DNA from 4 places in the Methylobacterium fujisawaense genome. Region 1 is predicted to be linked to each of the others. Evidence: riboswitches for the same ligand, from Rfam matches in the RefSeq annotation. Region 1 holds a riboswitch; each other region holds the start of a gene.
The links. A riboswitch is a leader RNA that binds a small molecule or an ion and turns the genes downstream of it on or off. The one in region 1 is predicted to bind cobalamin.
Positions count from the first base shown of each region.

Region 1 (7,334 bases):
ACGCCTGCCGCCGGATTCCGTCACGAAGCAGAGCGTCACGCTGCCTGATGGCAGGGTCCTCGACTTCACCGCCACGGCCGGCAGCCTGCCGCTCGTCGACGAGGCTGGCAAGCTGCAGGCCGAGATCGCCTTCGTGGCCTACACGGTGGCGTCCAAGGACGGCCAGGAGCGCCCGGTGACCTTCGCGGTCAATGGCGGCCCGGGCGCCGCGTCGGCCTACCTCAACATCGGGGCGATCGGCCCCTGGCGGCTGCCCGTCGGCGGCGACAGCATCAGCCCGTCGCAGCCGGTCACGCTCACGCCCAACGACGGGACGTGGCTCGGCTTCACCGATCTCGTCTTCATCGACCCCGTCGGCACCGGCTACAGCCGGGCCGCAGACGGCAACGGCAAGGCCTACTGGTCGATCGAGTCCGACGCCGCGACCCTCTCGGCAGCCATCGCCCGCTACCTGCGCAACAACGATCGTCTAGCGAGCCCGAAGTTCTTCGTCGGCGAGAGCTATGGCGGGTTCCGCGGCCCGCTGATCACGGAGAAGCTCCAGGAAGAGATCGGCGTCGGCCTGTCGGGGATGGTGCTGCTCTCGCCGGTGCTCGACTTCGGGTGGCTGGAGACCCCGCGGGCCAATCCCTGGAGCTACGTCCTGAAGTTGCCGTCGCTGGCGGCCGGCGCGCTGGAGCGGGCCGGGACGGTACCCACGCCGGCCTTGCTGGGGGATGCCGAGGCTTACGCATCCGGTGCCTATCTGGCGGATCTCCTGAAGGGGCCGAGCGATTCCGCGGCGGTTGCGCGGATGACCGAGAAGGTAGCCCCGCTCGTCGGGCTCGATCCCGCCCTGGTCCGCGCACAGGCGGCGCGCCTCTCGACCCGGAGTGTCCAGCGGGAGATCGATCGTGCCGAAGGTCGCGTGACGAGCGCCTACGACACCGGCATCACCGGCTGGGACCCGAATCCGGCCGCCGCGCAATCGAGCTTCGAGGATCCGCAGCTCACCGCGCTCCAGGCGCCGCTGACCAGCGCGATGCTCGATCTCTACGCGCGCACGCTAAAATGGCCTGTGGCCAACATGCGCTACGAGCTCCTGAACAATGCGGTCAATCGGGGCTGGAGTTGGGGCTCGGGACGACAGGCACCGGAGGTGCTCTCGAACCTTCAGGGGACCCTGGCCCTCGACGGGCACCTGCGTGTCCTCGTGGCGCACGGATTCACCGATCTCGTAACCCCGTATTTCGCCTCGAAGCTCCTGCTGGCGCAGGTCCCGGCCTACAGTGCCGGTCGCCTGAGCCTCGCAGTCTATCCTGGCGGCCACATGTTCTACACGCGGCCGGATTCCCGCGCCGCCTTCAAGGCGGATGTCGAACGGATGTACACGGACGCCCTGAAGGTCCGCGATGGCGGCTCGGCGCGTTCGGCCGGCGCACCCGCGGAACGTCTCAGAACCGCACCGTGACGTGTTCGTCCGGGATGCAGGCGGCAAGGTCGTCGCCGGTCGGATCGTGACCGGCGCGACCGATCAGACATCGTCGAAGGCGAGAGCTTCGGCCGGGTACTCCACCATGCTCCGGCGCTGAGCGTCGGTATTCTGCCACTCGCCGACCTTCATGTACCGGCCTTCGCGATCACGAACCTCGACCACTTTCCCGATCGTGGGAATCGACTGAAAGCCCTGCGGCCAATTGGACGCGAAGTAGAACACCTGCTCGACGCGCTCCGAAAGGTGGCAGATCGCCGGCCCGAAGGTTCCGAGCCCGAAGACGAGGTAGCGGCCGTTCACCAATGCGGCAACGTCGGAGATCAGCGATTCGCTCTGGATCTCCACGGGCAGGCCGCGCTGCGCCGCATAGGCCTCCACTTCTGCAATGACCGGGTTGAGACGGTTCTCGAAGACGAGCTTGACGGAACGGATGCGGCCCTCGGCCTGCAGCCGGTCGATGACCATCCGGTAGAAGGCGAAGGGCGGCTGCGGATAGTGCGGGTCGACCCAGGTGCTGAAGATGTCGCCCGACCGGATATGGATCAGGAGCTGATCGTCGGGCTTGGCCGCAAATGTCCGCGGCAGGCCGTTGAACAGGGGCCGGATTACATCCTGAACGATCGCGCGCGAGTCGATCGGGCCCTGCAGCGCCGTCACCCGCTCGAACTGCGTCGGATCGAAATACAGCCCTGACAGGAAGTAGCCGTCCGGCGGAAGCGACTCGTCCGGCGGAATGAACGTGATGCCGTCGCAGGTCAGCCTCTCGGTCAGAAAGATCACCTTGCTGCGGTCGACCTTCGGGACCTTGATGTATTTCAGGTTGAGCGCCTTCGCGATCGAGACCGCGATGATGTACTGCACGAGGCAATTGCCGAAGGCGCCGTTCTCGAACAGTGACAGGCCGACGAGGTTGCGGCTAGCCCGGCCAGGCGCGGCTTCGAGATTGTAGGTGACGTAGACGTTAGCGCCGGGCTTCTCGTTCAAGAGCGTGATGTCGAGCCCGAGCAGCGCCCGCAGGGCGATGAGGTCGATGGCGGCTTCATCGGCGCGGATGTCGACGCCTGCGACGAGCGCCGGATCCGGCACCGCGATCCGCACGAGACGCGCCCAGGCCCGCTCGTCGGCTCCGATGGCGGCCACGAGGGCGCCCGGCTTGGCGGTCCAGCCGACGATGTCGGGCGCGGACCACGTGACGCCGTCCTGCGAGACCTCGACGGCCACATCGCCGACCTCGGGCGCTACAGTATCCTGTACGGGTCGCAGCGCGACCGCGCGGATCGGAAAGCGACCGCCCAGATCGATCTCGAGCCAGGCGGTGTTTTCATCCTGTACGATCCGGGGGGCGCGGCCGGTCGCGAGATCGACGAGGACCGGGCTCGGATCGTCTGCGAGGGCCATCGGGTCTCCGAGAGCTGAGCGGAGGCGCCCATGCCGGGCCGGCCGGGCATCCGGTGCGGCGGTGCCCGCATCAGGGCGCGGACGTCAAGCCCGGCCACCCGCGAAGGGACGCACGGGAATCCGAACGGATCTGGCGCCGCTCCGTTGTGTCGTCGCCGGCATGCGTCTACAACGTGCCGGTGACGGTGCCCTGGCAACGGGGTGAAAAGGGAATGCGGTGAGGGGTTTCGCCCCGATTCCGCGGCTGCCCCCGCAACTGTGAGCGGCGAGCGCCTGCCAAGCGCCACCGGAGCGATCCGGGAAGGCGGTGGGCGCGCCGAGCCGCGAGCCAGGAGACCTGCCGTCGCAACAGGATCCCGCAATGCCGCCGGTGGGGCGGCTGGAGACACTCGACGATGACCGCTCAGACCCTCGCCCCCGTCGCCGCCGGTACCCGCTCGTCGGAGCGTCCGGTCGCCGTCGCGCTCGCGGCCATGCTGGGCCTCGGCCTGCTGTTCATGGCGGGTTTCTCGCCGGCGATCGCGTTCCACAACGCGGCGCACGACTTCCGCCATACCCAGAACTTCCCCTGTCACTGACGCCCTCGGCGCAGGGATGATCATTCGGCTTCTGTCGGCGGCCCTGGCCGCCGGCTTCTTCGCGGCTGCCGTTGTAACGGGCCTCGAACTCACGCTGACCTCGCCGCTGATCGTCGCGGCCGAGCGCTACGAGCAGCAGGAACCCTCGCATCAGGCCGCGAAGGCCCTTCCGATCGTGCTGGCCCATGCCGGGCATGACCATGCCGCACCCGACGCGGCACCGGAATGGCAGCCCGGCCCCGGCCTGCCGCGGATGGCCTTCACCGGTCTTGCGACCCTCGTCGGCGGCGTCGGCTACGCCCTGCTGCTCGGCGCGGTGATGATCGCCTGCGGCCGCGAGCCGACGCCGCAGGTCGGTCTCGCCTTCGCGGTGGCGGGCTTCGCCAGCGTCGCCCTTGCGCCGGGCCTCGGCCTGCCGCCGGAACTGCCCGGCAGCGCCGCTGCACCGCTGGCCGCGCGGCAGGCCTGGTGGGTGATGACCGCGGCGGCGACCGGAATGGGACTCTACCTGATCACGATCCGCCGTGCTCTGATCACGATCCTGGGTGGCCTCGTCCTGATCGTAACCCCCCACGTCGTCGGCGCCCCGCAGGCACCGGAGGGCGCGTCGGAGCTTCCGGCCGCACTGGCCGCACAGTTCGCCGCCCGGTCGCTGGCGATCAGCTTCGTCTTCTGGATCCTGATCGGGTTGGGGCTCGGCTGGGCGTGGCAGGCGTTTTCCCGCGACACGCAACGGGGAACGGCCCGTGCCTGAGACCGTCCTGTACGTCTGCACGACCTGCCGCCGTCCGGACGACGATCCGGATGGACCGCGCGCCGGAGCACGCCTTTTGGAGGCGCTTCAGGCCCGGAGCGCCGGCACGCCGAACCTGCGGGTCGAGGCGGTGGAATGCCTGTCGGTCTGCAAGCGGCCCTGCACCGTGGCGGTCGCCTCGGCCGACCGCTGGACCTACGTCTACGGCGACATGGATCCGGCCGCCTCGGCGGAGACCATCCTCGCCGGGCTCGCGGCCTATGCGGCGACCTCGGACGGCATCGTGCCCTGGCGCGAGCGTCCGGAGGCCTTCCGCAAGGGCGTGATCGCCCGCATCCCCCCGTTCCCTGAACCCCGCCCGCTCCCCGCCGGCACCCTGGAGGCCGCGGAATGACCATCGTAAACAAAATCCCCTGCACCATCGTCACGGGCTTCCTCGGAGCCGGCAAGACGACGCTGGTCCGCCACGTGGTCGAGAACGCCAGGGGGCGCCGCCTCGCCATCCTGGTCAACGAGTTCGGCGACGTCGGCTTCGACAAGTCCTTCCTCGCCGCCTGCGGGGTCGAAGGCTGCACCGAAGAAGCTATCGTCGAGCTGCCGAATGGCTGCATCTGCTGCACGGTCGCGGACGATTTCGTTCCGGCGCTGGAGACTCTCCTCGGCCGCGCCGAGCCGCCGGAGCACATCCTGATCGAGACCTCGGGCCTCGCGCTGCCGAAGCCGTTGGTTCAGGCGTTCCAGTGGCCGGCGATCCGCTCGAGGGTCACCGTCGACGGGGTCGTCGCAGTGGTCGACGGCCCGGCCGTCGCCGCCGGCGTCTTCGCGGACGATCCGGAGGCACTGGCCGCCCAACGGGCCGCGGACCAATCGGTCGATCACGACAATCCGCTGGAAGAGGTCTTCGAGGACCAACTCCTCTGCGCCGACCTCGTGGTCCTCAACAAGGCCGACCTCATCGATGCCCCGACCCGCGCTCGGGTGCGTGCCGAGGTGGAAGGCCACCTGCCCCGGGCCGTGAAGGTGGTTGAGACCGAGAATGGCGTCATCGACCCGCGGGTGCTGCTCGGCCTCGCGGCGGCCGCCGAGGACGATCTCGATTCCCGCCCGTCGCATCACGGCGAGGGCGAGGATCACGACCACGACGACTTCGAGACCGTGGCGCTGCCAGTCCGCCCCGCGATCACGGCGGGCGATCTGGCGGCCCGGGTCGAGAAGGCAGCCGAGATCCCGGGCGTCCTGCGGATCAAGGGTTTCGCCGAGGTCGAGGGCAAGGCGATGCGCCTTGTGGTGCAGGGGGTCGGCCGGCGCGTGGCCCACCATTTCGACCGGCCGTGGAAGTCCGGGGAGGCCCGGGACGGCAACCTCGTGGTGATCGGCCTCAAGGGGTTCGACCAGCGCGCCGTCGCTGCGGCCCTCGCGGGATGACGGCCGCCGCGCGCGCCTGCGCGGCTGACGGCGGCGCGCCGGTGCGCGCGGCCGCGGTTTAGGGGCCGTCGATGCATCTCGTGCGCATCGATACCGTCTCGCTCGACGAGGGTGAGGCGGCGGTGGATCTCGGGCAGGAGCCCGGCGATCTGGTTGTGCTGTCGTTCACCGACAGCGACCTCGCGGCGGTCGGCCAGGCCCACGCCGCAGAGCCCGGTCTGCCGAGTCTCCGGCTCGCGAAGCTCGCCAAACTGCGGCATCCGCTGTCGGTCGATCTCTACGTCGAACGCGTCGTGGCGCACGCCAAGGTGGTGGTGATCCGTTGTCTGGGCGGACTGGATTACTGGCGCTACGGGATCGAGCGCTGCGCCGAAACCGCGCGGGCGCACGGCGTCGTGCTCGCGGTCCTGCCGGGCGACGACCGGCCGGACCCCCGCCTCGCGCCGTTCTCCACCGATCCCGCCCTCGCCGGGGAACTCGACGCCTATTTCCGTGCCGGTGGTCCCGGCAATCTCCGGCGGATGCTGCGATCCCTGGCCATCCGGCTGGGCGCCGAGGGGGCGGTCGAGCCTCCGCAGCCCCTGCCCCGCGGCTTTCCCTGGTGTCCGGGTTGCGGCGCTCTCCCCCTCGAAACAGCCATTGCCGCGTCTGAAACGGCGATCCCGCTCGACGGCGCGCCGTCGCCCGCCCATCCGCTGGCCCTGCTGCTGATCTATCGCTCCGCCGTGCTCGGCGGCGACACCGAGCCGTTCGTCGCACTCTCAGCCGCGCTGCGCGCCCGCGGGATCGGGGCGCTGCCGATGGTCGTGTCAAGCCTGAAGGAGCCCGAGGCCGCGGCCTCGGTCGCCGATGCGGTGCGGGCGCGCAGACCCGACCTCGTCATCGCAGCCACGGCGTTCTCCGCGCGTGAGGACGGCACCGACTTCGTCCTCGACGGCGCCGGCTGCCCGGTCATTCAGGCGTTCACGGTAGGGTCACCGCGCGCGGCCTGGGAGGCGTCGGCCCGCGGCCTCGGCGCGTCCGATCTCGCCATGCAGATCGCGTTGCCGGAATTCGACGGCCGGCTCTCGGGCTTTCCGATCTCCTTCAAGGAGGAAAGCCCGGAGGTCGCCGGCTTCACCCAGCGGCGGGCCGTGCCCTACCCCGCAGGCATCGCCGCCCTGGCAGACCGGGCCGCGGGATGGCTGCGGCTGGCCGCCCTGCCCCGGCCGTCGCGCCGCGTGGCCCTGGTCCTGTCCGACTATCCGGCCCGGGGCGGCCGGGCCGGTTTCGCCGTCGGTCTCGATACGCCCGAGAGCGCCCGCGCCATCGCCGCCGACCTCGCCGCCGCGGGCTACGCGACGGGGGCACTTCCGGAAGCCGGCACGCTGATGGCGGATCTCACGGAGGGTCCGGCCGCGTTCCGCGTGCCCCTCCCCGCCTATCAAGCCTGGTGGAACACCCTTCCCGAAGAGACTCGCGCCTCGATCACCGCCGTCTGGGGCGAGGCCGAATCCGATCCGGCCTGCGTCGACGGCGCCTTCCGGTTCCGGATGCTGACGGGCACGGCCGCATCCGATCGGAGCGCCGCTCCGGATCGCACCGGGGACGAGGCGATCCGTGATCGCGGTCGGCTCGCCGTCTTCCTTCAACCGGACCGCGGGCGCGATCCCGATCGCAAGGCCGGCTATCACGATCTCGACCGGGCTCCGACCCATGCCTATCT
Region 1 covers NZ_CP155000.1:5,042,072-5,049,405, reverse strand. The annotation lists gene ABC766_RS23955 (S10 family peptidase) at 1-1,450, shown strand, start outside; gene ABC766_RS23950 (discoidin domain-containing protein) at 1,514-2,872, opposite strand; cobalamin riboswitch at 3,039-3,231, shown strand; gene ABC766_RS23945 (CbtB domain-containing protein) at 3,268-3,450, shown strand; gene ABC766_RS23940 (CbtA family protein) at 3,467-4,204, shown strand; gene ABC766_RS23935 (DUF1636 domain-containing protein) at 4,197-4,598, shown strand; gene cobW (cobalamin biosynthesis protein CobW) at 4,595-5,629, shown strand; gene cobN (cobaltochelatase subunit CobN) at 5,701-7,334, shown strand, end outside.

Region 2 (7,334 bases), 3.1 Mb from region 1:
TGATCACGCCGGACAACGGCGAGCGGTTCATCGTCGAATTGGAAAACGCAACGCTGACCAACATCGCGGGGTTCCAGGCCGAGAAGCCCGATCTCACCCTGACCATCAACCGGTCGGATCTCGAGCAGACGATGATTGGCGCCAAGACCCTGGAGGCGCAGATTGCCGACGGGACCGCGCAGGTCGAGGGCGACGCCGGCATCCTGAGCCGGCTGGCCGCCACGATGGTGACGTTCGACCCGCGGTTCGAGATCCTGCCCGGCACCAAGGTGCGCGGCGCCGCCAATCGCATGCAGTCAGACCCGTATCGGGCCGATTCCGGCGAGGCGGTCGCCGAGTAGCCGGCGACCGCCACTCTTGCTCCGCAGCCGGTCGCGGTCCGGGATGGCCGCAGGGCGACGGAAGAGGTGCTCACGGGATGAGGGTATCGGTCCCATGTCGGATGAGGCCATCACACCGGGAAAGCGTGGGCGGGATCCGGTCCTGATCGATCTGGCCCTGCAGGGCGGCGGCGCGCACGGCGCCTTCACATGGGGGGTCCTCGATCGCCTGCTCGAGGAGCCCTGGCTGAGCATCGACGGCATTTCCGGGACGTCGGCCGGTGCCATGAACGCGGCCGTCCTCATCGACGGCTACGAGCGGGACGGCGCCTCCGGTGCGCGCGCGGCACTCCAGGCCTTCTGGAACGCCGTCTCGCGCGCGGCCCGGTTCAGCCCGCTGCAGCGCAGCCCGCTCGACGTGATACTGGGCCGCTGGACGCTCGATTCCGCGCCGCTGTATCTGGCCGCGGACCTGATGGCGCGGCTCTTCTCCCCGTATGACCTCAATCCGCACGACTTCAATCCGCTCAGACAGATCCTGGACTCGCGGCTGGATTTCGAGCGCATCGCACGGAGCCGGATCAAGCTCTTCGTCACCGCGACGGATGTTCATACGGGCCGGGGCCGGGTGTTCCGCAACGCCGAGGTCACGGCCGACGTGCTTCTCGCCTCGGCATGCCTGCCGACCCTGTTCCAGGCGGTGCGGATCGACGGTGCCTCCTACTGGGATGGAGGCTATTCCGGAAACCCGACGATCACCCCCCTGGTCCGCGAATGCGAGTCGCGCGATACGATCATCGTGCAGGTCAATCCGGTCGAGCGCAGACAAGCGCCGACCTCGGCCCGGGAGATCCTCAACCGGCTCAACGAGATCTCCTTCAACGCGGTCCTGCTCAAGGAACTGCGGATGATGGCCTTGCTGCGGCAGGTCGCGCCCACGGACAATTCCGAGTGCGCCCGATGGGCGGCCATGCGCATGCACCGCATCGCCAGCGACGTTGTCGCCGAGCTGGGCTCGTCCTCGAAGCTCAATGCGGAATGGGCATTCCTGACGATGCTTCGGGACGAGGGACGCCGGAGCGCCGCGACGTTCCTGACCGATCATGGGCCGGATCTGGGTCGGCGTCCGTCCTTCCACCTCGACCGACTGCTTGAAGGCGTTTGACGCAGTCGGAACGCCGCATCGCGTGGCAGAGCTTGCTGGACTTGATCAAGATCAAGGCGTAAATTTTGGGTTTTGACTTCTATTTATTCGTTAATAGATGCAGCACATACTACATTTATCAGTCTACCGTGTGGCATTTCGACAATATTTCCTCAGGTTGGGCGCGCCTCTGCCCAAGCCTCTTCAAACCGGTTCACGCGCATGATCGGCGCGGCACTTCGCAGTCGGACCGGCTCGATCCGGGGGAGCACCTTCACACCGAAGACCGCTCGTCGCATCCGGCCGGCCCCGGAAACGGCCCGGCGCCCACAGACAGAGGAGTGAACGCTTATGCACACGATCCGGGCTCTTCGCGCGGCGCTGGCCGCCTTACCCCTGTTGACCTTCGCCACGTTCGCGGACGCGACGGCCGCTGGCCCCGCACCGGGCAATGCGCTGGCCGGACCGACGGTGTCGGAAGCCAGGGTCACCATCGGCCGTCACAAGGCACTTCCGAAGAAGAAGCGTATCCATCGCGAGCGGAAGATGTAGCGGCGATCGAGAGAGCGCAGATTCTCGCTGTGACTTGACCGGCTGGCTTTGAACCGAACCGATCGAGAGCATGTGCCCGGTGCAAAGCCAGCCGGTCAGGGTATCGGGTTCGCGCCGAACGAGAAGTTTTGGCACGGGGCCACCGCGACTACGGCGATGACGCATGCCGCGATCCAAGGCTGGACGGCAAGGCCGGCCCTGAAATGGAGCGGGTCACCGAAGGACCGTATGCCGGGTCATGAGCTCGGGCCGCGCGTTCGGCAATCAGCAACACGATGCCAAGAGCGGACCATCGGATCTCCAATCAGCTGAGACGCTCGGCGCCCAGCGGCGCATGAAACAGGGCGTCGATGACCGCTCGTCCGTTCGGTTCAGGATGGCGCATATCCAGCCGCCATCGGCCCGCCGATCTCGTTCGGACCCACGTCGTCCGAGCCCAAACCGGCCCATCACGGCAACTTGAGAGCCATGCGTTCCAACAAGGATCGGGCTGTGGCCATAGCGCCACACGTAACGTAACACTGTTACAAAGTTTGTCAGGCCCGTTGACCGGATGCGCGCCGGTGGCGAATATCGTCCGGCCAAGGTTCTTCGGGTCCCGGCCCGGAGCTAAGACGGGAATTCGGTGCGCTTTTCGGAGCGAATCCGAAGCTGCCCCCGCAACTGTGAGCGGCGAGCGCCTGCCACCGATGACCACTGGTGCTTGCACTGGGAAGGTCCGGCGGGCGCTTTGACCCGTGAGCCAGGAGACCTGCCTTCGGCACGATGACGTCCCTCGGGCGGGGTGCCCCGGCGGAGCGCGCGGTGTCGCCGTCTCGTGGGCGACGCTGCCCGTATCCCCGTGGCTTCCACCCGGCAACAGCGAGTGTGTGGTGGCGACCTCCGAACGTCCGTCTCACGGCGAGCCTGCGCGGTTTTCAGCGCCATCAGCGCGTCGTCCGCGGACTCCGCATCGCGGTCGGCGGTTGGCGCTCGCCGCTGTCCTCTCGGCCGGGCTCCCGATCGAGGACGTGCGGGCGCAGGAAAGCGTGACGTTGGAGGAACTCTCGGTCGAGCAGGTCGGGGAGGGTGCCGGCCGCACGACGGCCTCCGGGCGCGGCACCATCGGCCTGATCGGCCCGACGCCGGGATACGGAGCGGGCACGGCCGTCAGCGCCACGCGCACCGCCACTCCGCAGATCGACGTGCCGGTGGCCGTCTCCGTGGCGCCGCGGGAGACGATCACCGACCTCGCCGCCACCCGCGTGGACCGTGCGTTCAACTATCTGCCCGGCGTCGCCCAGCAGAACAATTTCGGGGGGCTTTCGATCTTCAGTTACGCCATCCGTGGTGTGACGACCTCGGAGATCTACAAGAACGGTTTCCCCCTCAATCGTGGGACCCCGCCTCCGCCCGACGCGCAGAATATCGAACGCATCGAGGTGCTCAAGGGACCGGGTGCGGCCCTGTTCGGACGCAGCGATCCCGGCGGGCTCGTCAACCTCATCACCAAGCAACCCACCGCCGAACGGTTCGTCGAGTTCGGCAATCAGGTCGATTCGTTCGGTCTGACCCGCGGTACCATCGATGCCGGCGGTGCCCTGAACGCGGACGGGACAGTCCTCTATCGCTTCAATCTCTCCGCACAGGGGGCCGGCAGCTTCCGCGACTTCGTGGACAGCGACCGGCTGCTCGTGGCTCCAGTGGTGAGTTGGCAGGTCACGCCGGACACACGCGTTACGGTCGAGACCGAGTTCGTGAAGAACCGCATCGTCTTCGACCGGGGCGTGATCGCGCTCAACCGCCAACTCGGCTTCCTGCCGCTTTCGCGGTTCCTCGGCGAGCCCGGTCAGAGCACCTACCAGAACAACAATTCGCTGCAGGTCCGCGTCGATCATCGCTTCGATGAGAACTGGCAGATGCGGCTCGCCGCTTACTTCAACACCGGCGATCTGGAAGGGGAATCGGCGGAGATCCGCGGCATCGCCGCCAACAACCGCACTGTCTTTCGCGACCGCAACGTGCGCGACTATCGCTGGGACGTGGCGGTCGGTCAGGCCGACCTGATCGGGCGGTTCGACACGGGCGGCATCGGCCACACGCTCCTCCTCGGCATGGACCGGGAGAGCACCGACAGCCGAACGGTTTATCTGCGCTCGAACTTCCGCACGAGCCCCTTCGCCCTCGACATCTATTCGCCGGTCTATGGACAGGCGCTGCCGCCGATCACCATCCCACGCAACAATATCGAGCGCATCACCAATACCGGCCTCTATGCGCAGGACGAGATCGTCCTGAGCCCGGAATGGCGGGCGCTGATCGGCCTTCGGCTCGACATCTTCGAACAGAGCTTCCGCGAGCGCGTGGTGCGCAGCCAAGTGGACCAGTCGCGGGTCGCGGCCTCGCCCCGGGCGGGCCTGGTCTACCGGCCGATCCCGGAACTCGCCTTCTACACCAATGTCGGCACGAGCTTCCGGCCGAATATCGGCACCGACGCCGCCGCCGTCACGCGCGGCACGGCGCTGCCGCCCGAGACCGGCCTCGGCTACGAGGTCGGCGCCAAGTCCGAATTGTTCGGCGGCAATTTGCTCCTCACCGCCGCCGCCTTCCGCGTGGAGCGGGAGAACGTGCTCACGCCCGACCCGGCGAATACCGGCTTCTCCCTCGCGGCCGGCGCCGTGCGCAGCCAGGGCTTCGAGCTGACGGCCCAGGGACAGATCACGCCGGAACTGAAGCTCCTGGCCGGCTACGTTTATGCCGATGCCCGGGTCACCAAGGACAACGTCCTTCCGGTCGGCGCCCCCCTGGTCAACGTGCCCCGCCACTCCGGCAGCCTGCTCGCGGTCTACGAGCCAGCGGGCGCGTGGCGCGGCTTCGGGATCGGCGGCGGCGTGCGCGGCGTGGGCGAGCGTGCGGGCGACGCGGCGGGGTCCGGCTTCACCCTGCCGGGCTTCATCGCGGTCGATGCGCTGGCCTATTACAAATTCGGGAACGCCCGCGTGGCGCTCAACATCGAGAATATATTCGACACCGATTACTACGAGAGTTCACTGAACGTATTCCGCGTCTATCCGGGCTCGCCCCGTCGCATCACGGGCTCCGTGACGGTGCGGTTCTGATGGCGGTTGAGACGGTGTTGGCGCTCGGCCGCGTCGTCAAGCAGTTCGGAGGCAGGACCGCCCTCAGCGGTCTCGACCTCACCCTGCGCGCGGGTGAGGTCTATGCCCTGCTCGGTCCCAACGGTGCCGGAAAGACCACCACGATCAACCTCATCCTCGGCTTCCTGAAGGCCGATGCGGGGGAGGTCCGGGTCTGCGGGATCGATGCAGGGACGGATCCCATCGCTGCCCGGGCGCGCACCGCCTACATCCCGGAACAGGTGGCCCTGTATCCGGGGCAATCGGGATTGGAGAATCTCCGTTACTTCGCGACCCTCGCCGGTCTCGCGATCGATCGGGCGGAGGCCGAGACGCATCTCGCGGCGGCCGGCCTGGCGCCCGAGGCCTGGTCGCGGCCCGCCTCCGGCTATTCGAAGGGCATGCGCCAGAAGGTCGGCATCGCCATCGCGCTCGCGCGAAAGACCCGGCTGCTGCTGCTCGACGAGCCGACATCCGGCCTCGACCCATCGGCGGCGGCGGCCTTCTCCGGGACGGTGCGGGCGGCGGCGGAGCGCGGCACGGCGGTGCTGATGGCGACCCACGACCTCTACCGCGTGCGCGAGATGGCCGACCGGGTCGGCGTGCTGGCGGGCGGGCGCGTCGCCGAGGAGATCGATCCGAGGCGATACGCGCACACCGATCTGGAACGCCTCTACATCGCGCGCCTGTCGGGGGCGGTCACGTGAGGCGCGTCCGCGCGGAGTTGGCGCTGCTGTGGCGGGACGCGCGCGTCCGCTGGATCAGCGGCATGATCGTCCTGCTCCTGATGGTCACGGGCCTCGGCGCCTGGCAATCCGCCCGCGATTACGGTGCCGAGGTCGCGCAGGTTACGGCCGCAGAACGGGCCCGCTGGCTCGGGCAGGATGCCAAGAACCCGCATTCCGCCGATCATTACGGCCTGTGGGTGTTTCGCCCGTCGTCGCCCCTCGCCATCCTCGATCCCGGCACCGAGCCCTATACGGGCCGGATGGTGCGGATCGAGGCGCACCTGTTCAACGATGCGGTCTACCGCGCCGTGCAGGATGCCGGCCCCTTCGACCGGGCGGGCCCCTCCGATGTCTCCGATGTCGTCGGCCTCGTCGTTCCCCTGGTGGCGCTTCTCCTCGGCTTTGCCGCCTTCGCGGCGGATCGCGAGCGCGGTACCCTGCGCCTCGCCCTCGGCAACGGCGCGCCGCCCATCCCACTCTTTGCCGCCCGCTTCGCCGCCCTGAACCTCGTCCTTGCGGTCCTGGTCTGCCTGCCCCTCCTCACGCTCGGCGGCGTGGCCATCGCGAGCCTCGGCACCGCGGGCTGGCAGGCTTGGCCGCGCCTCCTCGTCTGGGTCGCGGTGCAGGCCCTATACGGTGCCGTCTTCCTGCTCATCGCGATGCTCGCCTCGTTGCTGGCCCGCACGGCGCGGGGAGCCTTGACGATCTCCCTCGCGGTCTGGATCGCGCTGTGCCTCGTCGCGCCACGGCTCGCGACTGCAGGCATGGAGATGGTCTCGCCCGCCCCGTCTTATCGCGAGACCCGGCTGCGGATCGACGGGGACCTGCGTCCCCATAAATCCGCCGAAGCCAGCGATGCGCGAGCGCAGGCGACGCTCGCCCGCTACGGCGTGAGCGATCCGCAGGAACTCCCTGTGGATCTGCGTGGCCTCATGATGGTGGAGAACGACCACCATGCCTTCGCGGTCTACGACCGGGAACTCGGGGCCTTCTTCGCGGCCCTGGCTGCGCGGGATGCCGCGTTCGGCTGGGCGGGCCTGCTCTCGCCGCGCGTCGCCCTCCAGCGTGTGTCAGAAGGCCTTGCAGGGACCGATTTCGCCCAGCATGCCCATTTCGTCTGGTCTGCCGAGGCTTACCGGCGGGCGATCTCGGAGCGCATGAATGCCGAGATCCGCGACAACCCACAGCGCGACGGACGCGCCATGCTGGCGGGGCCGGAATTGTGGCGCGCAATTCCGCCCTTTGCCTTCGCGCCCCTGCCGCTGTCGCGGTCCCTCGCCGAGATCCGGGTCCCGGCCCTCCTGCTCGGTCTGTGGCTGGCGCTGCTCGGCGCCGGGAGCATCCCCCTGATCCGCAGGCTGGCCCCGTGAGCCAATCGCGCTTTCTCCCACTGCTGAGGACCGAACTGCGCCTAATCCTGCGCGAGCGGCTGACCTGGGCGATTCTCGCCGCGCTCCTGGCGGCCCTCTGCCTC
Region 2 covers NZ_CP155000.1:1,974,159-1,981,492, reverse strand. The annotation lists gene ABC766_RS09415 (alkyl/aryl-sulfatase) at 1-341, shown strand, start outside; gene ABC766_RS09410 (patatin-like phospholipase family protein) at 436-1,485, shown strand; gene ABC766_RS09405 (hypothetical protein) at 1,816-2,016, shown strand; cobalamin riboswitch at 2,584-2,790, shown strand; gene ABC766_RS09400 (TonB-dependent siderophore receptor) at 2,982-5,114, shown strand; gene ABC766_RS09395 (ABC transporter ATP-binding protein) at 5,114-5,839, shown strand; gene ABC766_RS09390 (DUF3526 domain-containing protein) at 5,836-7,230, shown strand; gene ABC766_RS09385 (DUF3526 domain-containing protein) at 7,227-7,334, shown strand, end outside.
Region 2: linked by a shared signal. The riboswitch ahead of ABC766_RS09400 (TonB-dependent siderophore receptor) and the one ahead of ABC766_RS23945 (CbtB domain-containing protein) in region 1 are both predicted to bind cobalamin.

Region 3 (7,334 bases), 2.6 Mb from region 1:
AGGCCGAACCGGTAGCCCAGCGCCCGGTAGGTCTTCTCGAACCGCGATCCCGTCTGCAGGTCCTCCCGATTCAGCGTCGGCACGTCGAGGCGCACGCCGGTGAGGAACGAGAGCTTGTCCGACAGGATCAGACGGTCCTCCGCGAAGACCGAGGCTTGGCTCGTCTGCGTGGCGTAGGCCGGACGGGCTCGCCCGTTCTGCGGGAAGAGGCCCGGATCGTAGCCGACGAGCGGCACGCTGGTGGTCTGGTCGAAGTAGAAGTTGTTGGTGTGCCGGAAGTCGATGTGGTTCACGTCGAACCCGGCCACGAACTGGTTGGGCAAGCCGAACAGGCTGCCACGGAACGTCGCGTCGAGCCGATCCCCGACCTGTTCCTGGCTGTGGTAGATTTCCAGATAATCGCCCCGGTCCACCAGCCCGGTGCCGCGGTTGTAGGAATATTGCTCGACGTCGAGCCAGTGGCGCCGGCTGGTGAGCCGGTAGGCGGTGTTGCGGATCGTGATGTCGGCCGAGGGCGACCATTCGGTCTTGAGCTGGGTCCAGTTGTCGGCCCAGGTGATCTTCGCGTCCCGGACGTTGTAGTTGTTGAACCGGATGAGATCCGGGATCCGTCCCTCGACGAGCGGCGTGCCCCAGTAGCGGGCGGGCTCCTGGTAGCCGAGATCGTGGCTCAGGCTGAACGCCAGATCGGCGCTCGGCCGGAACAGCAGGGCGGCTGAGACCGCGAGGTTGCGGAAATCGCCCTCCGGCCGGATCCAGCCGTCGGCGCGATTGCCGCTGACGTTGAGGCGATACGCGAAGGTGTCGCCGAACTCCGCTTGACCGATTCCACCGCCCGAATCGAACGCAAGGCGCGCGACGCCATCCGTGCCGACAACGGCGCGGGCGGCGTTGATCGGCACGAAGACCGGCTTCTTCGGCACCACGTTGATCACGCCGCCGATGGCGCCGTCGCCGTAGAGCACCGAAGACGGGCCGCGGAGCACTTCGATCCGCTCGACGTTCCACGTGTCGAACGGGAAGGTCACCGTGTTGGCGCCGACGTAGAAGCGCGTGCCGTCGTAGAGCTGCTGGATCGAGTTCGGGCCGGCGAAGCCCCGGGACGTGAAGGCGCCGTTGCCGTTGCCGGGTGCCGCGATCGTGGTGATGCCGGTGGCGTCCTGGGTCACGGCCTCGGCGATCGTATCCTGGCCGCGCAGCCGCGCGGTCTCGCCCGACACGATGTCGAGGCTGGCCGGCGTCTCCAGCGGCGTCAGACCGAGGCGACTCGCGGTCCGGTCGGGGGTGCGCAGATTGAGGCCGTTCGGCGCAGCGCGGTTCGGGTCTCCGCCCGCGCCGGCCACGGAGAGTTCATCCAGGGTGACGGCCTCCTGGGCGGCGGTCGGACTGGCGAGGAGCGCGAGGAGAACGCCGCAGAGGGGAGCCGGCCCGCCGGAGCGGGCGCGATGGATCGAGAGAAGCATGGGGGAAGCGGTCCGTACACGGCGCGCGCCGGCCCCTTCGTCCTATAAGCATTGTAATAACATTACAATGCCTCGACCATCTGGAAACCTGAGCCTGAACGGGTGCGCGGAGGCCTCCCGGAACAGGGATCGCAGGTCGTGAAACGGTGGAGACGGACATGGGAACGGCGTCGCGGGCGCGCTTGCTGTGGCACGTCACCGCGAACGAGGCCTCGGCGGCCGTCTCCCCTCGGGATCGACGGCGCCTCGACACCCGCCAGGACACCCCGCCCGGCGCGTTTCGCGTGTGACCACGGCTGACGGCAGGTCTCCTGGCTCGCGGGTCGCCGCCCTCGCACCGTCTTCCCGGGGTGACCCAGTGACGTGGTGGTGAAGGGCTCGCCGCTTACAGTTGCGGGGGCAGCCGCGGCTTCGGGGCGGACCCCTCATCGCGTTCCCTTTTGATCCCCGAGGGGAACCGTCGAGGAACAGCTTGGCCGTCGTGCGTCCGGGCGTCAACCGCACGTCCGGGAGTTGTCGTGGATCGATGCGGCGGCCCGCCGGTTCGTTGCGGCGCCGTCGGGAACGATCTAGCCGTTTCGGCATGACGGTCTGGCGTCCCCCTGCGGAGATCCGCGTGAAGGCCTTGGGGCTCCCCCGGCGCGGCGATAGCCTGCTGGTGGCGGAGATCCATGCGGATGACGGGCGGCTGACAGGTGTCCGGCCCCTCGGTGGCAGCGTCGCATTCGGTGAGAGGGCCGAGGACGCGCTGATCCGGGAGTTCGAAGAGGAGCTCGGCATCACCGTCACGGTGCTCGGCGGCCCGCGCGTCGTGGAGAACATCTTCCTGCACGAGGGGCAGGTCGGGCACGAGGTGCTGTTCCTGTTCCCGGTCGCCCTGCCGCCCGGCCGGTTCGACGGACAGGAGCGCTTCGTCTTCCACGAGGATTGCGGCACCGCCTGCGTGGCGCGGTGGTGCGATCTCGACGGGCTCGACGTCCCGGGCGGGCCGGAACTCTTCCCGACCGGCCTGAAGGCCTGGCTCCGCGCGGCGTGGGACGCGGAGCCCTGACGGGCGCGATCGCGCTGCCGCCTTTGCCGCTGCGCGCGGGCGATGCTACAGCCGTGCAATCCCATCGGTCCGGACGTCCGCGACGCCGCGGCCCATGCGCCCGGACGCTCCGTCCGAAGCGGAGACGGGTGCCGGCGGAAGCATGACGACACGACCTCCCAAAAGCGGCGGGCCGAAGGGGCGCAAGCCTCAGGCCGGCAAGTTCGATGCGGGCAAGTTCAAGCCCGGCAAGTTCCAGGCCGACGGCCGTGCCCGTACGGGCCCGCGCACCAGCGCCCGCGACGCTGCAGAGCGCGCGGCCCGCAATCGCGGCGACGATGCGGGTGCGCGCGATCCCTGGGGTGCGCAGGGCGCCGCAGCCGCAGCCCCGGCCCGGCCCGCGAAGCCGCGGCGCGACACAGCCGCGCCGCGCGGTCCGCTGGCGGCGAAGCCCGGCAGCCGGCCCGTTTCCAAGCGCTCGGAGGCCCCTGCGCCTGCCCCGGCCCCTTCCCCCGCGCCGACACCGGGTCCGACCCGCCGCGAGCAGCGCGCGGCCGCCTCCGCGACCCTCGCCTCCGGGGTGCAGACCCTGATGGTCGAGCCGGACGAGGCCGGCATGCGGATCGACCGCTTCCTCACCGCGCGTTTCCCGCTCCTGCCCTTCACCCGCGTGCAGACCATCGTCCGCAAGGGCGAACTGCGCGTCGACGGCAAGCGCGCCAAGCCGAACGATCGGCTGGAGCCGGGCATGAGCGTGCGCGTGCCGCCGCTGCGCCTCGACCAGCCCTCCGAGCGACCGCGCAACGCCGCCCGCGAGCAGGACGATGCCGAATTCATCCGGTCGCTCATCCTCTACGAGGATGCCGACATGATGATCCTCAACAAGCCCTTCGGCCTCGCGGTCCAGGGCGGTTCGGGGACTGTCCGGCACGTGGACGGCCTGCTCGCCGCCCTCACCGGCCCGGATGGCCAGAAGCCGCGCCTCGTCCACCGGCTCGACAAGGATACGGCCGGCTGCCTGATCGTCGCCAAGACCCGGCTCGCCGCCGCGACGCTCGCCAAGAGCTTCCGGTCCCGGGCCGCGCGGAAGATCTACTGGGCGCTGACCGCGGGCGTGCCGCGGGTCCGGCAGGGGCGTGTCTCGACCTACCTGGCCAAGGAGGAGCCCACCGACGCCGACGCGCGGATGCGCGTCGCCAAGCACGGCGACGAGGGGGCGAGCCACGCGCTGACCTACTACGCGATGGTCGATCAGGCCGCCCAGAAGCTGTCCTGGCTGTCGTTCAAGCCGGTGACCGGACGGACGCACCAGCTGCGCGCCCACGCGGCCCATATCGGCCATCCGATCGTCGGCGACCCGAAATACTTCTCCGTGGAGAATTGGGAGCTGCCGGGGGGCATCCAGAACCGCCTGCACCTGCTCGCCCGCCGGATCGTCATCCCGCATCCGCGCACCGGCAAGCCCGTGGACGTGAGCGCGCCGCTACCGCCCCACATGGCGCAGAGCTGGAACCTGCTGGGCTTCGATGCCACCCGCTACGACCCGATCGTCGAGGCCCCGGAAGTCTGAGCGGGCAGCCAGGGCACGGCCGGGTCCGTCAGTGTGTCCGGGACTTTCGCCCGCCGCCTGTGGCGCGACCCGCCGATCGCCGTCGGGGCCGCGTCCGGGATGCCGTCGCGACGGTCCCGCGCCTGGTCGAGTCCGCGCCGGACCTCCTGGGCTGCGGCCACGACCCGGGTCGGGCAGGAGAACCGCTTCGCCGTGCCCGTCGCGCATCGGCCGAATGCGCGTCACGAAGGCGGCATCTTCACCTCGGCCCGGATGCACGACGAGAGGATCGCCCGTCCGGTCGAGTCTCCTGCAAGCTTCGCTGGCGGATAGGGATGATGGCTCCGGCGGTCCGTCGCGCATGCGCCGCCGTGCCGGCACGCAGGGGGCAACAAAGATGGGCGCCTGCGCTCGCTTCAAACGATCGCCCAGGTGCCACTGCGGCGACGCGACGCGCCGGATGGCGGGATCCCCGCTCAGAGGACCGCTCCGTGAGGCGGTCTCGGTCTCCGGTGAGAGGTCGGTTTCGCGCATCAAAGCGGGCAGCCGCAGGAGCCTGATCGCCGGATCCCCCTTCCATCCCCCAAATCATTGTCGCGGGAGATGTGCGCTGCGGTATCCCCGGTGAAAGTGACCCGTCATCGGGGTGGGCCGTGCCGCGCATGCCTTGGCAATCGGCCGTGCCGCCTCATATGCTGCCCGCGCCCCGCCGATCCGCTGCGGGGCCAGTTTCCGGCGGTTCGAGACCCTGACATATGAAGCTCGCGATGCTGGCCTGCCTCGCCGCCCTGTGCCTCACCGGGCCGATCGCGCACGCCGCACCGGGCGAGGCAGCCAAGGCGGCGCCGACCGCGAACGGCGCCCATCCGGCCGAGGCGGCGTCGCCGCATCCGCCCGCCGCTCCCGCCGCGAATGCGGCGCCCACACAGGCCGCGCAGCGCCCGGCCCCGAGTTCCCGCGCGGAGCGCCGCCGGCGTTCCTATGCGGCCTGCAATCGTGCCTCGCACCAGCGCGGCCTGCGCGGTGGCAAGCGCCGGCGTTTCCTGATCCGCTGCCGGCTCGGCTACGAGCGGACCCGGGTTCCCGGCGGTCAGCCCGCCGCGGCCGCGCCGGCACAGCCGGGCCGGAAGCCGTGACCGAGGCCGACATCCGCCCATCCGCGCCGTCGGGGCGGGCTTTGGCGCGTCGTCGGCGATGAGGCTCGTCGTCTTCGACGTCGACGGCACCCTCGTCGACAGCCAGCACCTGATCGTGGCGGCCCAGGAGGTGGCCTTCGCGGAGAATGGCCTGCCGGCCCCGGGTCGGCGCGAGGCGCTGTCCGTGGTGGGCCTGTCACTGCCGCAGGCCTTCCGGCGTCTGGTCGGCGAGGACGGCCCCGTTGCGGAACTCTCGGAGAGCTACAAGCAGGCCTACAACCGCCTTCGGCTCGATCCGGCCCACGAGGAACCCCTGTTCCCCGGGATGGCCGACCTGCTGACCCGGCTCCATGACCGTGGGGATGTGCTGATCGGCCTCGCGACGGGGAAGTCGCGGCGCGGCGTCGACCGGCTGATCGCGCATCACGGCTGGGCGGAGTGGTTCGCCACGACCCAGAGCGCCGACGACGCGCCGTCCAAGCCGGACCCGACCATGCTGCGGCAGGCGATCAGCGAGGCCGGTTGCGCGCCGGAGGCGACCGTGATGGTGGGCGACACGACCTTCGACATCGCCATGGGCGTGGCGGCCGGTGCCACGGCCATCGGGGTCGCCTGGGGGTATCATCCGCCGGACGCGCTCTACGGGGCCGGGGCCGTGACGGTCGTCCCGACGGCCGCTGCGCTGGAGGTGCGGCTTCTCGAGGGCCTCGCAACGGGCGGCTGACGGTGAAAGGCTCGCGCGCCGGGCCGGAAACGCCTATCTCGCGTCCATGAGCGATCAGACGACAGACTGGCTCGGCGAACCGGGCGACGGCGCGCGGCCCGACCCGATCCGTGCGGCCCGGGGCCATTCCAAGCCCGCCCTGCCCCGGCGGTTCTACACGGAGGCCGGCTTCTCCGAAGAGGCCGACGGATTCCGGCTGACCCTGGACGGACGTCCGGCCAACACGCCGGCCCGCAACCCGCTGCGGCTCCCAAGCCGCGCCCTGGCCGAGCGGGTCGCGGCGGAATGGGCGGCCCAGGACACTGCGATCGACCCGGCACAGATGCCGCTGACGCGGCTCGCCAACACGGCGATCGACGGCGTCACGCCCCGCTTGGCTGCGGTGGCGGCCGATCTCTGCGCCTATGCCGGCACCGATCTCGTGGCCTACCGCGCTGGTGACCCGGAGCGCCTCGTGGCGGCGCAGGCGGCGGCCTGGGACCCGATCCTCGCCTGGGCGCGGGACGAGTTCGGTGCGCGGGTGATCCTGAGCGAGGGCGTCATGCATGTCGAGCAGCCCGCCGACACGATCCAGACCCTCTCCACGGCGGTGAATGCGGTGACGGATCCGTTCCGGTTGGCCGGACTGCACACCCTGACCACCCTGACCGGCTCCCTTCTGATCGCGCTGGCGGTGCTGCGTGGTCGCCTGGCCCCGGCGGAAGCCTGGGACGCCGCTCACGTCGACGAGACCTACCAGGCTGCCGTCTGGGGGCGCGACGCGGAGGCGGAAGTACGCCTCGCGGTGCGCCGGATCGAGTTCGAGGCGGCAGCCGCGTTCGTCGGTGTCGAAGGCTGAGCCGAGACCGGAAATCCGGTCGGTCGCGCAGATGCAATTGGGCAACAATCCGGCATTCGCGGCGCCCGGTCGGCTTCAGCGGCTGACAAGCCGCGAACACTGTTTTACGGTCGGCGCACATTGTGTTCGAGACGACAATGCGTTCCGATCAGCCTGTCCGATGCAGATTTGAAGGCGAACTGGCGACGCTGATTGCCTCGAAGCAATCGTTCCGGGATCTACCCGCGCGATACGCGCTCTTCGACGCTCTTTCGGACCTCGAACGCAGGGCAAAGAGCGCCGGTGCCCCCGACCTGACCTTGCGCAAGATCGCCGAGATCCGCTTCCTGACGGGCATCCTGCGCGAGTCGGTGCGCCCCTTCCCGGTCGCGTCCCTGCGGACGGTGCTGCGGGCTCGCGAGCGGATCGATCGACGCCGCGTTCCCGCCTCCGAGGCGGCGGATCTCGACGCGGTCTGACGCCCGGGTCTCGCCGACGCGGCTCAGGCTGGCGCGGCCAGGGCCGCCTGGATCTTCGCCTCCAGGGCCGCGGGCTTCGTCCCGGGCGCGAAACGGGCGATGACCCGGCCGTCACGACCCACCAGAAACTTGGTGA
Region 3 covers NZ_CP155000.1:1,020,617-1,027,950, forward strand. The annotation lists gene ABC766_RS04795 (TonB-dependent siderophore receptor) at 1-1,463, opposite strand, end outside; cobalamin riboswitch at 1,748-1,940, opposite strand; gene ABC766_RS04800 (NUDIX hydrolase) at 2,080-2,514, shown strand; gene ABC766_RS04805 (RluA family pseudouridine synthase) at 2,657-4,063, shown strand; gene ABC766_RS04810 (hypothetical protein) at 4,798-5,178, shown strand; gene ABC766_RS04815 (HAD-IA family hydrolase) at 5,237-5,902, shown strand; gene ABC766_RS04820 (ATP12 family chaperone protein) at 5,949-6,740, shown strand; gene ABC766_RS04825 (hypothetical protein) at 7,040-7,198, shown strand; gene ABC766_RS04830 (glutathione peroxidase) at 7,222-7,334, opposite strand, start outside.
Region 3: linked by a shared signal. The riboswitch ahead of ABC766_RS04795 (TonB-dependent siderophore receptor) and the one ahead of ABC766_RS23945 (CbtB domain-containing protein) in region 1 are both predicted to bind cobalamin.

Region 4 (7,334 bases), 3.1 Mb from region 1:
ACGGAGTCACCGAGATACGGCCGGCTGCCCCTCACGAGGATGAAGAGGATGCGCAAGGCATTGCGGTGATAGTCGACCTTCGCCATTCCAGGTGGCCGTTCCGGCTGTCCGAGCGGGGTGGTACCAACGCGAATCATTCGCCCAAGCTTACACCGGGCGTAACTCGAAGTTGCGATCCGCGCGCCGTCCAGCCTTCGCATGCCTGCAGTTGAGGAGGCGGTAGCCTTCTTTCACTTGTTGCCGCCCAGGGCGCCGGCGCCGCAGGAACAACGGCCCGGCCTAGGCCGCCGCCACGGTCGGGAGTTCGTCGATCCGGGTGGTGTAACGCGGCGAGCGCATGTCGAACTTGGTCGACCATTCTCGTTTCGGGGCGAACCCGGCGCTGCCCGGGACGACGGCTCCCCGGCCGAACCGGCGATTGCAGGCGTCGAGGGCGCCCATCAGCGCCGCCCCGTGTTCCCGGTCCAGTTGCCCCAGCCCCGGGAAGGCCCGCTGCGAGGCCGCCAGGGGTACCAGGTCCGTGGTGACGACCCCGGCCTTGGAATAGCGGTAGCCGTCGCGCCAGGTCTTCCGGACCCCGTGCAGGCAGGCCTTCACGAGCACGAGGGTGTCGTTCGACGCCTCCGGCAGGGTCACCACCGACGAGACCGACCGCTGCGGCCGGTCCCGGTCGTGCTCGGATGTGTGGAAAAAGACCGTGACGTGGTCGGTCCCGAGGCCCCCGGCGCGCAGCTTCTCGCCCAGCCTGGCGGCGTGGGTGGCGACGGCCTGTTCCATGGTAGCGAGGTCCTCAACGCGGTCGGAGAAACTGCGGGTCACCGCGCAGCCCTTCCGGGTCGGTGCGACCTCCTCCAGGTCGAGGCAGGCCATGCCCCGCAATTCCATGACGAGCCGCTCCCCGACCACGGTCATGGCCTTGCGCACCGCCCGGGTGTCGAGGTCGCGCACGTCGGCGACGCTCTCGCAGCCCAGGGCCTCCAGCTTGCGGGCGTTGGCCGGTCCGACGCCCCAGATGTCCTCGGGCGGGATGCGGACCAGCCAATGCTCGTACTGGACCGGGTCGGTCAGGTCGCAAACCCCGCCGAGCTCCGGCACCTTCTTGGCGACGTGGTTGGCGAGCTTCGCCAGCGTCTTGGTCGGGCCGATCCCGACGCAGGTCGGGATGCCAGTCCAGGCTCGCACGGTCTCACGCATGTCCCGAGCGAGCGGCACTCGGTCCCGCTCCCGGACGTCGGACAGGTCGAGGAAGCTTTCGTCGATGGAGTAGATCTCGATGCGCGGAGAGAAGCCCCGGTAGACCGTGTTCACCCGGGCGGACATGTCGCCGTACAGAGCATAGTTCGACGAGTAGACTCGCACGCCACGGGACCGGCACATGTCGCGGATCTTGAAGTACGGCTCTCCCATGCGGATGCCGAGGGCCTTGGCCTCGGCGGTGCGGGCGATGGCGCAGCCGTCGTTGTTGCTCAGCACGATCACGGGCACGCGGGCCAAGCGGGCGTCGAACACGCGCTCGCAGGAACAATAGAACGAGTTGCCGTCGGAGAGGGCGTAGGCCCGGGCGCTCACTCGCTCCGGCGCCTCGGGTTGATCGAGCCGGAGACGACGCCCCAGACCTCGATTTCTGCGCCGGGGTCGAGCCGGAACTCGGGGAAGCGCGGGTTGGCGAACGCCAGGACCACCCGATGGCCCTGGCGGCGCCAGACCTTGAAGGAGCGCTCGCCGTCGATGTCGACCACGACGATGTCGCCGTTTCGCGGCGTGAGCGAGCGGTCGACCACCGCAAGGTCCCCGTCGAAAAGGCGGGCCAGCACCATGCTGTCGCCCGCCACCCGCACCAAGAAGGTCGCCGGCCTGTTGGCGATGAGCAGACGCTGAAGGTCGATCTCGTCCTCGATGAAATCGTCCGCCGGACTGGGGAAGCCCGCCCTGACCGGTCGAGCAAGAAGGGGCACCGGCATGGGCAGGCCAATGGTGACGCCGCTGGCTTGCATGTTTTAGCTCCGCGAATCTGAAAGAACAAAATAGGAACATGCGGCGACGGTTCCTTGCAAGCGGCCGAGCTTGCGACAATGAGCCAGTGTGGACGCCTGTGGATAAAAGGAGTTGGCGCTTGCCGAAGAGATACCTTCAGAGCCGCGTCGGTCGAGACTGCGCCGGAGGAACGCCGTTGAGGATCACCGTTTACACGCTTGCAGCCTTGCCCTTTTTTGTGACGCCGACTCTGGCGGCAGGGGATTTCCCGCTCGCCTCCTGCAAAGGCTGGAACGGCACGGTCGTCGAGCGCGATGGCATCGATACGGCGCGAGCCGCGATGCGCGGCATCGTCACCAAGGCCGACCTGCAGGAGTATTGCGAGCGCGACCCCGGCGGGGAAACCAAGCAGTTCGGTGGCAAGCTCACGACGGCCCAGTGCGTCGCGAGCTATTTGCGTAGCGAAGGCCGAGCCACGATGACCGCGGAGGCGAACTGCCGAACCGGCACGGTCGGCTACCGTTACGGCAACGGGCAGGTCAGGAAGGCCCGCTTCCCATTCGGGGCTGACGCCGACACCTCGTGCGCGTCGGGCATGCCGCCCATGGTCGAGCAGTTCAAGATGCTTTGCCCCGCTGCAGCTAAGCGGCTGAAGGTCGAGTAGGCGAGCCTGTTGGCCGCGTCGCCGCGCGTTCCCGATCCCGCCCAAGGAGAGTTTGAGGTGTCATCACTCTGCCGACGCAACTCAGGTCACCGCGACCTCACGCGTGCCGTTTCACAGGAGCCCGTCGAACGGCAGCCGCCGGTGCGTTGACTCACATTCTCGTGAAGCGTAGCTCAAGCTTGACGGTTCCCTTCGGGGATCAAAAGGGAACGTGGTTGGGGCTAGTCCCGAAGCCACGGCTGTCCCCGCAACTGTAAGCGGCGAGCCCTTCACCACAACGTCACTGGGGTTATCCCGGGAAGACGGTGCAAGGGCGGCGACCCGCGAGCCAGGAGACCTGCCGTCAGCCGTGGTCACACGCGAAACGCGTCGGGCGGGGTGGTCCTGACGGGTGTCGAGACGGCCGTGCGCTAGCGCGGCTGGCGAGGCCTCGTTCGCGGTGACGTGCCACTGCCGTCCCGAGGTCCGAGGCCCGTGTCCCGTTCCATTTGCCAGAGGCAGCTTCGCGCATGCGTCGCGACGCTCGCGCTTGCCCTTCCGGGCGCATCTCCGACGCTGGCCCAGGGAGACCCTGCCGAGGCAGCGGCCGCTGTGGTTCTTGATCCGCTCTCGGTCGAGGGCAGCTACACCGCCGCGCCGACCTACCAAGTCAAGGATCTCTACAGCGGGACCAAGACCGTGACGCCGCGGCTCTCGCTGCCCCAGCAGGTCGACGTCGTGCCCCAGGAGGTCCTGCGGGACACCGCCGCCACGCGCGTCGAGCGCGCCCTCGACTACGTGCCGGGAGTCGGCAAGCAGAACGATTTCGGCGCCCAGAACCTCGCGCTCTACTCGGTGCGCGGCTTCGCCACCCAGGACATCTTCTTCAACGGCTTCAACATCGCCCGCGGCTACAACGGCGCGCCGGACACCCAGAACGTGCAGTCCATCGAGGTGCTTAAAGGACCGAGCGGGGCACTCTATGGGCGCAGCGACCCCGGTGGCACCATCAACATCCTGACCAAGCAGCCGGTGGCCTTGCCCTTCGTCGAGATGGGCACGCTGTTCGGGAGCTTCGGAACGGCGCGCACCACCGTCGACGCCGGCGGGCCACTGAACGAGGAGGGCACCGTCCTCTACCGCTTCAACGGCGCGCTCGCGCGGCAGGACAGCTTCCGCGATTTCGTTGACGGCGACCGCGTCCTGGCTGCGCCCGTGGTGAGCTGGCTGATCAGCCCGGACACCAAATTGACCGTCGAGGCGCAGTACCTGCGCAACCGCCAGACCTTCGACCGCGGCACCGTCGCAGTGAACAACCGCCTCGGCCTCGTACCGCGCTCGCGCTTCTTCGGTGAGCCGGGCGACGACTCCGTGTCAGAAGCCGGGATCCTGCAGATCCGCCTCGATCACGCCTTCAATGCCGACTGGCAGCTCAGGGTCGCCGGACACTTCAACACCGGCAGCCTGACCGGCCTGCAGACCGGCGCGACCGGCCTTCTCGACGACGGCCGCACCCTGGTGCGCGAGTTCCGCCGGCACGACTTCACCTGGGGCGTGGCCATCGGGCAGGCCGAGCTCGTCGGGCACTTCGACACCGGGCCGTTCGCCCATACCGTGCTGCTCGGCCTGGAGAACGAGCGCTACAACAGCACCGAGAACCTGCTGCGCTCGACGCCGCGGCTCGACCCCTTCGCCATCGACCTGTTCAACCCGGTCTACGGCCACACCAAGCCGCCCTTCACCCGGCGCTACAGCGCGAGCGAGAACGTCGGGAACACCGCCGTCTACGTGCAGGACCAGATCGCGCTCAGCCCGGAGTGGAAGCTGCTCCTTGGCAATCGGACCGATTTCTACAACCAGACCTTCCGCGACAAGGTCGGCAACGAGCGGACGGAGCAGGACCGGACCGGCTTCTCACCACGTGCGGGTCTCGTCTACCAGCCGCTCTCCTTCCTCTCGTTCTACGGCAACGTGGCGGCCTCGTTCCGACCCAACACCGGCTTCGACATCGCGACCCGACCCTTCGCCCCCGAGACCGGCTTCGGCTACGAGGCAGGCGTCAAGCTCGACCTCTTCACCGGGTTGAGCGTGACCGGCGCGGCCTTCCACATCGAGAAGGAGAACGTCCTCACGACCGACCCGCGGGACTTCTTCTTCCAGATCGCCGCCGGGGCGGTGCGCAGCCAGGGCTTCGACCTGAGCTTCGTCGGACAGGTTACACCCGAGTTCCGGGTCATCGGCGGCTACGCCTTCATCGACGCAGCGGTGACCCGCGACGAGGTCCTGCGGGTTGGCTCGCCGCTGCTCAACATCCCACGCCACTCGGGCAGCCTGCTCGGTGTCTACGAGGTCCAGGCCGGCGACTGGAAGGGTTTTGGGTTCGGCGGCGGCATCCGCGCGGTCGGCTCGCGCCTTGGGGACAGCGGCAACGAGCGGTTCCGGCTCCCGGGCTACGTGCTAACCGACGCGCTGGCCTACTACCGCTACGAGAACCTGCGCTTCGGGCTGAACGTCGATAATATCTTCGATGAGACCTACTACGAGCGCTCCTACAACGCCTTCTGGGTCGGCGTAGGCGAGCCCCGACGGGTGACCGTCAGCATGACGGCGCGGTTCTGATGGGCGTGCATCCGGGCACGCTGGAGGCGGCGACAGAGGCATCGGGCACGACCGGACGTATCGCCTCCATCGACGCATTGCGCGGGCTGGTGATGGTGCTGATGCTCCTCGACCACCTCCGCGAAACCTGGTTCCTGCACGTGCCGGTCGCCGACCCAATGGATGCCAGGACCGCCCTACCGGCCCTGTATCTCGCCCGCCTCGCGGTCAGCCTGTGTGCGCCGATCTTCATCGTGCTGACCGGCGTGGCCGCGTACCTGTTCAGCACCCGGCACACCCTGGCGGAGACGCGCACCTATCTCGTGAAGCGCGGGCTCGTCCTGATGGCGCTGGAGGTCTTCTACCTCTCGGAGCTGTACTGGGGCGTTGCCAGCCCAACGCTGTGGCTTCAGGTAATCTGGTGCATCGGCGTATGCATGATCGTCCTGGCCGTGTTGATCGGCCTGCCGCGGTCGGTTCTCCTCGCGGTCGGGATGCTGCTCGTTTGCTGGCACAACCTCCTCGACTCGATCCAACTCCGGCCCGATGACCCCTTCTTTGCCGTCTGGGCTATGCTGCACCAGCGCGACGTCATCGCGCTCCCATTCGGGCTGGTAGCCAAGACGACCTATCCGGTGCTTCCCTGGATCGGGGTCATCGCGCTTGGCTACGCCATCGGTCCGTGGTTCCTGCCCGGCGTCGCCACAGGTACCCGCGAGCGCCGTTTCGCTGTCGTCGGCGTGGCGATGCTGGTTACCTTCGCACTGCTGCGTTTGATGAACGGCTACGGGGACAATCCCCGGTTCGTCGTCGACGATAGCGCCTTACGGACTGCGATGAGCTTCTTCGCGCTGACGAAGTATCCGCCCTCGCTGCTGTTCCTGCTGCTGACCCTCGGGATTTTCAAGCGACAACCGGAACTGACCCCTTCGCGTCACGAGGATCTGACCCCCATGCCGGTTTCCTCGCCTAGACGGGCGTGGGGTTGGGGACGATAGCGGCCCTCTGTAGAAGTCCGCTGCGACGCTTCTCGCGCAGGCGGTAGCTGTCACCGCGGATGGTGACGACGTGGCTATGGTGCAGCAGCCGGTCGAGGATGGCGGTGGCCACCACCGCGTCCCCGAACACGCTGCCCCACTCGCCCACCGCCCGGTTCGAGGTCACCAGCATCGCGCCGCGCTCGTAGCGGCGACTGACGAGCTGGAAGAACAGGTGCGCGGCATCCGGCTCGAACGGCAGGTAGCCGAGCTCATCGATGATCAGCAGCTTCGGCTTGGCATAGTGCGTCAGCCGCTCCTCCAGCCGCCCCTCGGCGTGCGCCTTGGCCAACTGCGCCACGAGCGTCGTGGCTGGGGTGAACAACACGCCGTAGCCGGCCACGATCGCCGCACGCCCGATCGCCACCGCCAGATGCGTCTTGCCCACCCCGGGTGGTCCGAGGAGCAGCACCGCCTCACCGTTGGCGATGAAGCGGCCGGTGGCGATCTCGCGGATCTGCGCCTTGTCCAACGAGGGCTGTGCGCCGAAGTCGAAGCCGGTCAGGTCGCGCACGAACGGGAAGCGGGCCAGCCCGAAGGCCATGTCGATGCGCCGCTGATCGCGCCGGGCGATCTCCCGCTCGCAGAACAGCGTCAGCGCCTCGCGGATCGTCAGTTCGCCCCGGCCGGCCTCGTCGATCAGGCTGTCGAGTTGGTCACGCATGGCCGTCAGCTTCAGGCGGTCGAGCAGTACGGTGAGGTGATCGTGTTCCTCGCTCATCAGAAGCCTCCCCCGGCGACAGCCTCGTACTCGGCGAGCGGACGCAGCAGTTCCGGCGTCGCCACGAGAGGAGGCGGGTCGCGCCGATGAGCCGGTCGCTCACGGCTACCCACGAGCCCGGCCAGATGAGCGTCGTCGACCGCACGGCCGTGACGTCCCTTCAGTTCGGCATGCGCGGCGACCTCCCGTCCGCCGTGGTGGACGCGCACCACCGCTCCGCTCACGGTGACCCGCACCCGCTCACCGATCAGCCGCCAGGGTACCGAGTAAGCGTTGCCGTCGACCGCAACCGCGCAGTCCGCTCCGACCCGGCGCACGAGATCGCGCGCGGCGGAAAACGGCGGCACGCCCGCGAGCGGCC
Region 4 covers NZ_CP155000.1:1,485,769-1,493,102, forward strand. The annotation lists gene ABC766_RS07155 (hypothetical protein) at 1-86, opposite strand, end outside; gene ABC766_RS07160 (Y-family DNA polymerase) at 280-1,569, opposite strand; gene ABC766_RS07165 (translesion error-prone DNA polymerase V autoproteolytic subunit) at 1,566-1,994, opposite strand; gene ABC766_RS07170 (hypothetical protein) at 2,171-2,638, shown strand; cobalamin riboswitch at 2,805-2,997, shown strand; gene ABC766_RS07175 (TonB-dependent siderophore receptor) at 3,317-5,236, shown strand; gene ABC766_RS07180 (DUF1624 domain-containing protein) at 5,236-6,213, shown strand; gene istB (IS21-like element helper ATPase IstB) at 6,185-6,973, opposite strand; gene istA (IS21 family transposase) at 6,973-7,334, opposite strand, start outside.
Region 4: linked by a shared signal. The riboswitch ahead of ABC766_RS07175 (TonB-dependent siderophore receptor) and the one ahead of ABC766_RS23945 (CbtB domain-containing protein) in region 1 are both predicted to bind cobalamin.